2 regions of the Enterobacter chengduensis genome follow, and region 2 is predicted to be linked to the other one. Evidence: riboswitches for the same ligand, from Rfam matches in the RefSeq annotation. Region 2 holds a riboswitch; the other holds the start of a gene.
What was found. A riboswitch is a leader RNA that binds a small molecule or an ion and turns the genes downstream of it on or off. The one in region 2 is predicted to bind thiamine pyrophosphate.
Positions count from the first base shown of each region.

Region 1 (4,391 bases), 610 kb from region 2:
GGAGCAACAGCGCTGTCACCGCGCCGTCCTGACTGCGATAAGAGCCGATTTGCTGATAGAGCCAGTAGGGCAGCGTGCGGAAATCGTCGTTGCCGAACAGCGCCACGACCCCAAAATCTCCAATGGAGAGCACGCAGGCAAACGCCAGCGCCTGCGCCAGCGGACGTTTAAGCGCGCGCAGTTCGACCACCTTCAGCCGCTGCCAGCCCTGCATGCCCAGCGACTGACACAGCAAACCGTAGCGGCTGTTGACGTCGCGCATCGGGTTTTCCAGCACCTTGAGCGCGTAAGGGATGGCCATTAAGGCGTTGGTAAAGATGACGATGCCGTCGGCGCGTTCCGGCAGGCCGACGGTGCTGTTGAACAGCAGGAAGAAGCCAGTCGCCAGCACGATCCCCGGCATCGCCAGTATCAGCATGCCCGTCAGTTCCATTATCTGTCCGGCCTTTTGCGCCCGGCGAGCGTAGAGCTCACGGCTGCTCCACAGCAGCATCATGGTCAGGATGACGCACAATAATCCGGCTGCCAGCGCGATGCGCAGCGAGGTCCAGGTGGCTTGCCAGAGAACGGGCTGTTGCAGGACCGACATAAGATTGAGGTTCAGCCCGTCAGCGATAACGGCCATCAGCGGCGGCAGCAGAAGCAGAAGCGCCAGCGCGATCAGGACAAAATCGGAGACGCGGCTGTGCAGGCTGTCCTGCGGGTCGCGCCAGCCGGTTATTTGATTGCTGCCGGGGGGAATGGCTCTGCTCAGCCGCTGGCTCAGAAGCACCAGCGCAAGGCAGCACGCCATTTGCACCATCGCCAGCAGCGCGGCGCGGCCCGGATCGTAGTCGTAACTCAGCGCCTGGTAAATCGCCAGCTCGATGGTGGTGGCCTGCGGCCCGCCGCCGAGTGACAGCACGGTGGCAAAGCTGGCAAAGCAGAGCATAAAGATTAACGCCGCCACGGACGGGATCTGTCGGCGCAGCCACGGCCATTCAACAAAGCGGAAGAACGACACGCCGCGCATGCCGAGCTGGGCGGCAATCTGGCGCTGCTCGCCGGGAATGTTTTCCAGCGCCTGCAAAAAGAGGCGCGTCGCCATCGGCATATTGAAAAAGACGTGCGCCAGCAGAATGCCCTGCAGTCCGTAAGGAGAGAAGGTCCACTCCAGACCAAGCTGGCCGAACAGCGACGCCAGCCAGCCCTGGCGACCGTAAACGCTCAGAATACCAAATACGGCCACCAGCACCGGCAGGATAAGCGTCATGGCACACAGGCGCAGCAGCGCCTGCCTGCCGGGGAAGCGCCGCCGGTACAGCGCGCGTGCAAGAAAAATGGCCGGGATGACTGACAGCAGGGCTGAAAGAAACGCCTGCCAGAAGGAGAAACGGATCACGTGCCAGAGGTAGCTGTCGTGCCAGAGGGCGAGCAGGTCGCTCTCTGGCGCGTTAAACCACAGGGCAAGAAAAGCCCCCAGACTGACCACTACCATTACAACGGCGGCGAGCAGCCCGGGAAGTAGCCAGCCGGGAATCAGCGGCTGACGGCGCGTTGCCATTCACTTACCCATGCTGCTCGCTGCGCGGCGACCTGCTGCGGCGTAAACTCCAGCGAGGTTTGTGGTTTGGTTAACTGCTCGAAACCGGCCGGCAGCGCCACGTTCGTGACCGGATACATCCAGTTACCCGCAGGAATGGCGTTCTGGAACGCCGGTGAAACCATAAACTTCAGGAACTTCTCGGCCAGCTCCGGCTGTTTGCTGGCAGCGGTACGCGCGCCCACCTCTACCTGCATGTAGTGCCCTTCGGCAAAATTCGCGGCGGCGTAGTTATCTTTCTTCTCGGCGATAATGTGGTAGGCCGGAGAGGTGGTGTAGCTCAGCACCAGGTCGCTTTCGCCTTTCAGGAACAGGCCGTAGGCTTCGCTCCAGCCTTTGGTCACGGTCACGGTTTTGGCGGCCAGCTTCTGCCACGCCTGCGGCGCTTTATCCCCATAAACCTTTTGCATCCAAAGCAGCAGTCCCAGGCCTGGCGTGCTGGTACGCGGATCTTCATAAATCACGCGCCATTTCTGGTCGCTCTCCACCAGCTCCTTCAGGCTCTTTGGCGGATTTTTCAGCTTGTTTTTATCGTAGACAAACGCAAAGTAGCCGTAGTCGAACGGCACAAAGGTGTCATTTTTCCAGCCGCCCGGCACGTTAACGGCCTCTGCCGCGACGCCGCTTTTGGCAAACAGTTTGGTTTGCGAGGCGGCCTCCAGCAGGTTGTTATCGAGCCCGAGCACCACGTCGGCCTTGCTGTTTTTTCCTTCCATGCGCAGACGGTTGAGCAACGACACGCCATCTTCCAGCGCCACGAACTTCAGCTCGCAGCTGCAGTCGGCCTCAAAGGCTTTTTTGACCACCGGGCCAGGGCCCCAGTCGGCAGAGAAAGAGTCGTAGGTGTAGACCGTCAGAACGGGCTTCGCGAAAGCAGGCAGCGCAAACAGCGCCAGCAGGGGGAGAACTTTTTTTAACACTTTGCACCTCAAGGTTGAGTGGCAAAGGATTTTGAGCAACAGCCTCAAATCCCTTCGCCGGCGTTATCCGGATCAGGTTCGACGGGTATTATCTCAGCGCACATCTGTGATGCAGCACCCCGTTGAGAACGGCGCTATTGTAATGATTTGGTGAATATTACGAAAGCGTTATGGCTCCGGCGGCGCAAACCAGGCGGATTTAAAATCAAACCAGCCCAGGGTGTTCATCCGCAGGCCGCGCATACTGCGCTGGCCCTGGATCATCAGCCAGTGGTGAATCAACGGGACGATCGCCTGTTCCTCCAGCAGCGCCTTGCACCATGCGGCAAGGTTCATGTCGCCAGCGCGCCACCGTTCGGCGTCCTGCTGCCAGTCGCGCGTGATGCAGTGCTGGATCAGCGGGACCTCATACAGGTGCGAAAAGAGCGAGAAATCGAGCGGCAGGGTGAAGTTGGCGCTGTTTAACCAGATATCGCTGACGATCTCCCCCCGGTGCCATTCGTCATAGTCCACTTCTTTGACCTCCAGCGTGACCCCTTCTGCGGCCAGCAGTCGGGTCATGATCCCGGCGATAAAACGATGCTCCACGTGCTCGCGGTAGTAGGTGAGGGTGATGGACTCCAGCCCGGCAGGCTTGCCGCAGTGCGCCGGGCGGGCGTGGTGCCAGCGCGGAAGCAGGCCGTACGCCGGGAACCAGTATGTCTGGTACTGCTCTTCCGCATGGTAGATCAGATTGGAGGGGGACAACACGTGGCTGACCCACTGACGAACGGCCTGGTTTGCCCCGCGGTGGGTGCGGCTATCAAACAGCAGATAGTAACATCCCTCCTCCAGACGGCTTTCCACCGCCTTTTCTCCCGCAGTGGGGCCTTCCAGCGTCAGCCCGCAGCTTAGGTCTTCATTGAGATCCGGCAATACCCAGACGTTCACCTCGTCGATCAGCGCCCGATAGCCAAAGTAGTCATCGAAGGCGCGGATTTTTAGCTGGTTGCTGTTATTGCGGGACACGGAGTAGGGCCCGGTGCCAATCGGCAGACTGGCAAAGTTGTTCAGCGATTCCCACTCGGCAGGCATGATCATCGACGGCACATAGCCCAGCAGCCAGGGAAGCCACTTGTCCTGCTGCGACAGCTCAATATCCAGCGTCCATGCCGTGGGGGAGTGGATACGGGAAATGTGCGAGTAGAGCGGTAGCCGACGGGCGCGCTCCAGAGAGGCGATGACGTCGTGTATTTCCAGCTCGCGGCCGTGGTGAAAGTGGATGCCGGGGCGCAGGAAGAACCGCCAGTGAAGCGGAGAAAGCTGCTGCCAGTGGTGCGCGATATCCGCTTCCAGTTCCCCGTTTTCCTCATTTATACGCGTCAGGCCGTTAAAGATTTGCCTGGCCATGTGGGTTTCCGAGCGGCGTAACGCCGTGCCGGGCAGCAGATTTTTCATGGGGCGATAGTAGAGCACCCGCAGGATGTGTCGGCCCTGACGAAAGCTGCGCCCGAGATGCGAAACCAGCATCTGACGCACGGCGGCCTTGTCGCCCACCAGCTGGACCAGCTGATCGATGCGGTCCTGCTCGAGCAGGTCTTCCGCGCGCTGCTGCTGCAACGCCAGCCCGGTGTAGAGAAAGGTCAGGCGCGAGCGTTTGCCGCGTCCCGCTTCCGCTTCCCAGCTTAACCAGCCCTGCTGCTGCATGGTGTTGAGCAGCGTGCGCATATGGCGGCGGGAACAGCTAAGCAGGTCGGCCAGCTCGTTGAGCGTGGTCTCCTGCGATTGCCCCTCGCAGCACTGCCAGAGGCGGATAAACTGTTGTTGCAGACGACCGGAAGGCATAAAAGGGGAACTCCTGACAAAAAACCAGCAATTTATTAATCCCTATATTAGGCCAATAATTCTTC
Region 1 covers NZ_CP043318.1:862,770-867,160, forward strand. Annotated here, with positions in the region: gene thiP (thiamine/thiamine pyrophosphate ABC transporter permease ThiP) at 1-1,543, opposite strand, end outside; gene thiB (thiamine ABC transporter substrate binding subunit) at 1,519-2,502, opposite strand; TPP riboswitch at 2,534-2,634, opposite strand; gene sgrR (HTH-type transcriptional regulator SgrR) at 2,671-4,326, opposite strand.
Region 1: another riboswitch for thiamine pyrophosphate. It lies ahead of thiB (thiamine ABC transporter substrate binding subunit); the one in region 2 lies ahead of thiC (phosphomethylpyrimidine synthase ThiC).

Region 2 (4,391 bases):
GGCGGTGAACGGGTCCAGCGCCAGGTTGAACTGATCTTCCCAGCGGAATTCAAAGCGCGCCTTTGACATGGCGTTATCGCGGATTTGCGCGCCCGGGTGGCCTTTCGCCAGATCCGCCGCGTGGGCAGCAATTTTGTAGGTAATCAGACCCTGCTTCACGTCCTCTTTGTTCGGCAGGCCGAGGTGCTCTTTCGGCGTCACGTAGCAGAGCATGGCGCAGCCGAACCAGCCGATCATCGCCGCGCCAATCCCGGAGGTGAAGTGGTCATAGCCTGGGGCAATATCGGTGGTCAACGGCCCCAGCGTGTAGAACGGCGCTTCATGGCAGTGCTCCAGCTCCTCGGTCATATTGCGGCGGATCATCTGCATCGGCACGTGTCCCGGGCCTTCAATCATCACCTGCACGTCATACTCCCAGGCGATTTTGGTCAGCTCGCCCAGCGTGTGCAGCTCGGCAAACTGCGCTTCGTCGTTGCCATCGCGGATAGAGCCCGGGCGCAGGCCGTCGCCCAGCGACAGGGAGACATCGTACGCGGCGCAGATTTCGCAAATTTCGCGGAAGTGTTCGTAGAGGAAGTTTTCCTGATGGTGGGAAAGGCACCACTTCGCCATGATGGAACCGCCGCGCGAGACGATGCCGGTCAGACGTTTCGCGGTCATCGGCACGTAGCGCAGCAGCACGCCCGCGTGAATGGTGAAGTAGTCCACGCCCTGTTCAGCCTGCTCCAGCAGCGTGTCGCGGAACGCTTCCCAGGTGAGGTCTTCGGCAATGCCGTTGACCTTCTCCAGCGCCTGATAAATCGGGACGGTGCCAATCGGTACCGGGCTGTTACGCAGGATCCATTCGCGGGTTTCATGAATATAGCGCCCCGTGGAGAGGTCCATTACCGTGTCCGCGCCCCAGCGCGTGGACCAGACCAGCTTTTCCACCTCTTCTTCAATGGAGGAGGTGACGGCAGAGTTACCAATATTGGCGTTGACCTTCACCAGGAAGTTGCGGCCGATAATCATCGGCTCGGATTCCGGGTGGTTGATGTTGGCGGGGATAATCGCGCGGCCAGCGGCCACTTCGTCACGCACAAACTCCGGCGTGATGTTCTCCGGCAGCCGAGCGCCAAAGCCTTCCCCAGGATGCTGATAGCGCAGCACTTCGCTGCGGATGCGCTCGCGACCCATGTTTTCGCGGATGGCGATGAACTCCATCTCCGGCGTGACGATGCCCTGGCGGGCGTAGTGCAGTTGGGTCACGCAGCTGCCCGCTTTAGCGCGTTTTGGCGTCAGCAGGCCGGTAAAGCGCAGCGCGTCCAGGCCGTCGTCGGCCAGCCGCTCTTTGGTGTACGCAGAACTGCGCACGCTCAGCGCTTCGCAGTCGTTACGCGCGTCAATCCAGGGCTGGCGCAGCTTTGCCAGACCCTGCTGTACGTTGATGGCAACCTCAGGGTCGCCGTACGGTCCGGAGGTGTCATACACCGGCACGGCCTCGTTCTCTTCATACTGCGGGTTATCTTTGCTGCCGCCGATAAGCGTCGGGCTGAGCTGGATTTCGCGCATCGGGACGCGGATATCGGCCTGCGAGCCGGAAATGTAGATGCGTTTCGAGTTAGGGAAAGCGGTGCCTTCCAGGGTGTCGATGAAGTGTTGGGCCTGTGCGCGCTGTTCGCGGCGGGTCAGTTTTGCAGTAGACATAGCTCATTCCAAAAGTGAAGGACATGGCTTGTCAGACGACGGATGAAGCAAGAGAGGATCGCCCTGGGGCGATACAACAGCAGTGTGACTCTTGTTCCCTTCGCAGGTATTAGCCTGATCAGGTTCCGCGGATCCCGAATTAACGGTCTCAGCCCGCGCGTTTAAGCGCTGGGCACTCCGACAAGAAAAATCCCCCTCGTGAGAGGGGCGAATGGTTGTAAATTACTCGTTAACGATTAAGAACTCAAGCCGGGCGCGCGACGTTATCTTCGGGGCTGGCGTTAAGGACGAGGCTAATCAGCTTATCCTCCAGCGTGAATCGCTCTTCCAGCGCTTCGCCAAGGTCGGAAAGCGCCCGCTGGAACTCTAGATAATTGTCGTGATCGATGGCGTTCTCAAGCGTGGAATCATAGTAATCCATGATCTGCTGGGTGTTGGCCTCCAGCAGCGGATAGAGTTTGCTGGCCGCTAAATACGGCGTTGTCCCTTCCATTTCACGGATAATGCGTTCATAAATATTGAAATGGCCGTCGGACAGATAGTCGACCAGGCCCTGACAAAAATCATCCAGCGCTTTTTCATTCAGTCGCATAAACGATTCTTTGCCAGGCTTAATACCGACCAGATTGTAATAAGCCACGAGTAGATGCTTGCGCACATGTAGCCAGCGATCCACCAGTTTGTTACTTCCTCTAACGCGCTCAGTCAGGCTTTCCAGCTGGTTTAACATGGTCGACTCCGCAAAGTGTAGGATTGAATCTGCTTATCCAGAATGTAACCACAATGCTAACAACATGTCAGTGAAGCGAAGGTAGTGCAATAGATATGGATCGTATTATTGAAAAATCAGATCTTGGTTGGTGGATCGTCAGTCACGAACAGAAATTATGGCTCCCTGCCGGAGAAATACCCCATGGCGCGGCCGAGGCGTTCGATCTTGTTGGCCAGCCAGCGCTGAAGATCGGCGAATGGCAGGGTGAACCCGTGTGGTTGATCCAACAGCCCCGCCGTCAGGATATGGGATCGGTGCGGCAGGTGCTGGATCAGGATGTTGGCCTGTTCCAGCTGGCGGGCCGCGGCGTACAGCTGGCGGAGTTTTACCGTTCGCATAAATTCTGCGGCTACTGCGGCCATACCATGCGCCCGAGCAAAACCGAGTGGGCGATGCTTTGCAGCCATTGCCGCGAGCGCTACTACCCGCAGATTGCGCCGTGCATTATCGTCGCCATCCGCCGGGAGGATTCCATCCTGTTGGCGCAGCATACCCGCCATCGCAACGGCGTTTATACCGTGCTTGCCGGCTTCGTCGAGGTGGGCGAAACGCTGGAGCAGGCGGTGGCGCGCGAGGTGATGGAGGAGAGCGGGATCAAAGTGAAGAATCTGCGCTACGTCACCTCCCAGCCGTGGCCGTTCCCGCAGTCGCTGATGACGGCATTCATGGCCGAATACGACAGCGGCGAAATCGTTATCGACCAGAAAGAGCTGCTCGACGCGAACTGGTATCGCTACGACGATTTACCGCTGTTACCCCCGCCGGGCACCGTGGCGCGTCGGCTGATAGAAGATACCGTGGCGATGTGTCGGGCCGAGTATGAGTAGTGTTACACTGGGGCCATGACGCTTAAGGAACTGCAAAAATGACCGAACTGAAGAACGATCGTTATCTGCGTGCGCTGCTGCGCCAGCCCGTTGATGTCACCCCGGTGTGGATGATGCGCCAGGCGGGACGCTATCTGCCAGAGTACAAAGCCACGCGCGCGCAGGCGGGCGATTTTATGTCGCTGTGCAAAAACGCCGAGCTGGCCTGTGAAGTGACGCTTCAGCCGCTGCGCCGCTTCCCGCTGGATGCGGCGATCCTCTTCTCGGATATTCTGACCATTCCGGATGCCATGGGCCTTGGCCTGTACTTCGAAACCGGTGAAGGCCCGCGTTTCACCTCGCCCATCCAAAGCAAAGCCGACGTGGATAAGCTGCCGATCCCCGATCCGGAAGGCGAGCTGGGCTACGTGATGAACGCCGTGCGCACTATTCGCCGCGAGCTGAAAGGCGACGTGCCGCTGATTGGCTTCTCCGGCAGCCCGTGGACGCTGGCCACCTATATGGTTGAAGGGGGCAGCAGCAAAGCGTTCACCAAAATTAAAAAGATGATGTACGCCGAGCCGCTGGCCCTGCATGCGCTGCTCGACAAGCTGGCGAAGAGCGTCACCCTCTACCTGAACGCGCAGATTAAGGCCGGTGCGCAGTCGGTGATGATTTTCGACACCTGGGGCGGCGTGCTGACCGGGCGCGACTATCAGCAGTTTTCCCTGTACTACATGCATAAAATCGTCGACGGCCTGCTGCGCGAGAACGAAGGTCGCCGCGTGCCGGTGACGCTGTTCACCAAAGGTGGCGGCCAGTGGCTGGAAGCGATGGCGGCAACCGGCTGCGACGCGCTGGGTCTCGACTGGACCACCGATATCGCCGATGCCCGCCGCCGCGTGGGTGACAAAGTGGCGCTGCAGGGCAATATGGACCCGTCCATGCTCTACGCGCCGCCAGCCCGTATTGAAGAAGAAGTGTCGACTATACTGTCTGGTTTCGGCCAGGGGGAAGGCCACGTCTTTAACCTCGGCCACGGCATTCATCAGGATGTACCGCCAGAACACGCGGGCGTATTTGTGGAGGCGGTGCATCGGCTTTCAGCCCAGTATCACCAGTAAGGA
Region 2 covers NZ_CP043318.1:247,841-252,231, forward strand. Annotated here, with positions in the region: gene thiC (phosphomethylpyrimidine synthase ThiC) at 1-1,686, opposite strand, end outside; TPP riboswitch at 1,765-1,876, opposite strand; gene FY206_RS01200 (Rsd/AlgQ family anti-sigma factor) at 1,931-2,416, opposite strand; gene nudC (NAD(+) diphosphatase) at 2,512-3,285, shown strand; gene hemE (uroporphyrinogen decarboxylase) at 3,324-4,388, shown strand.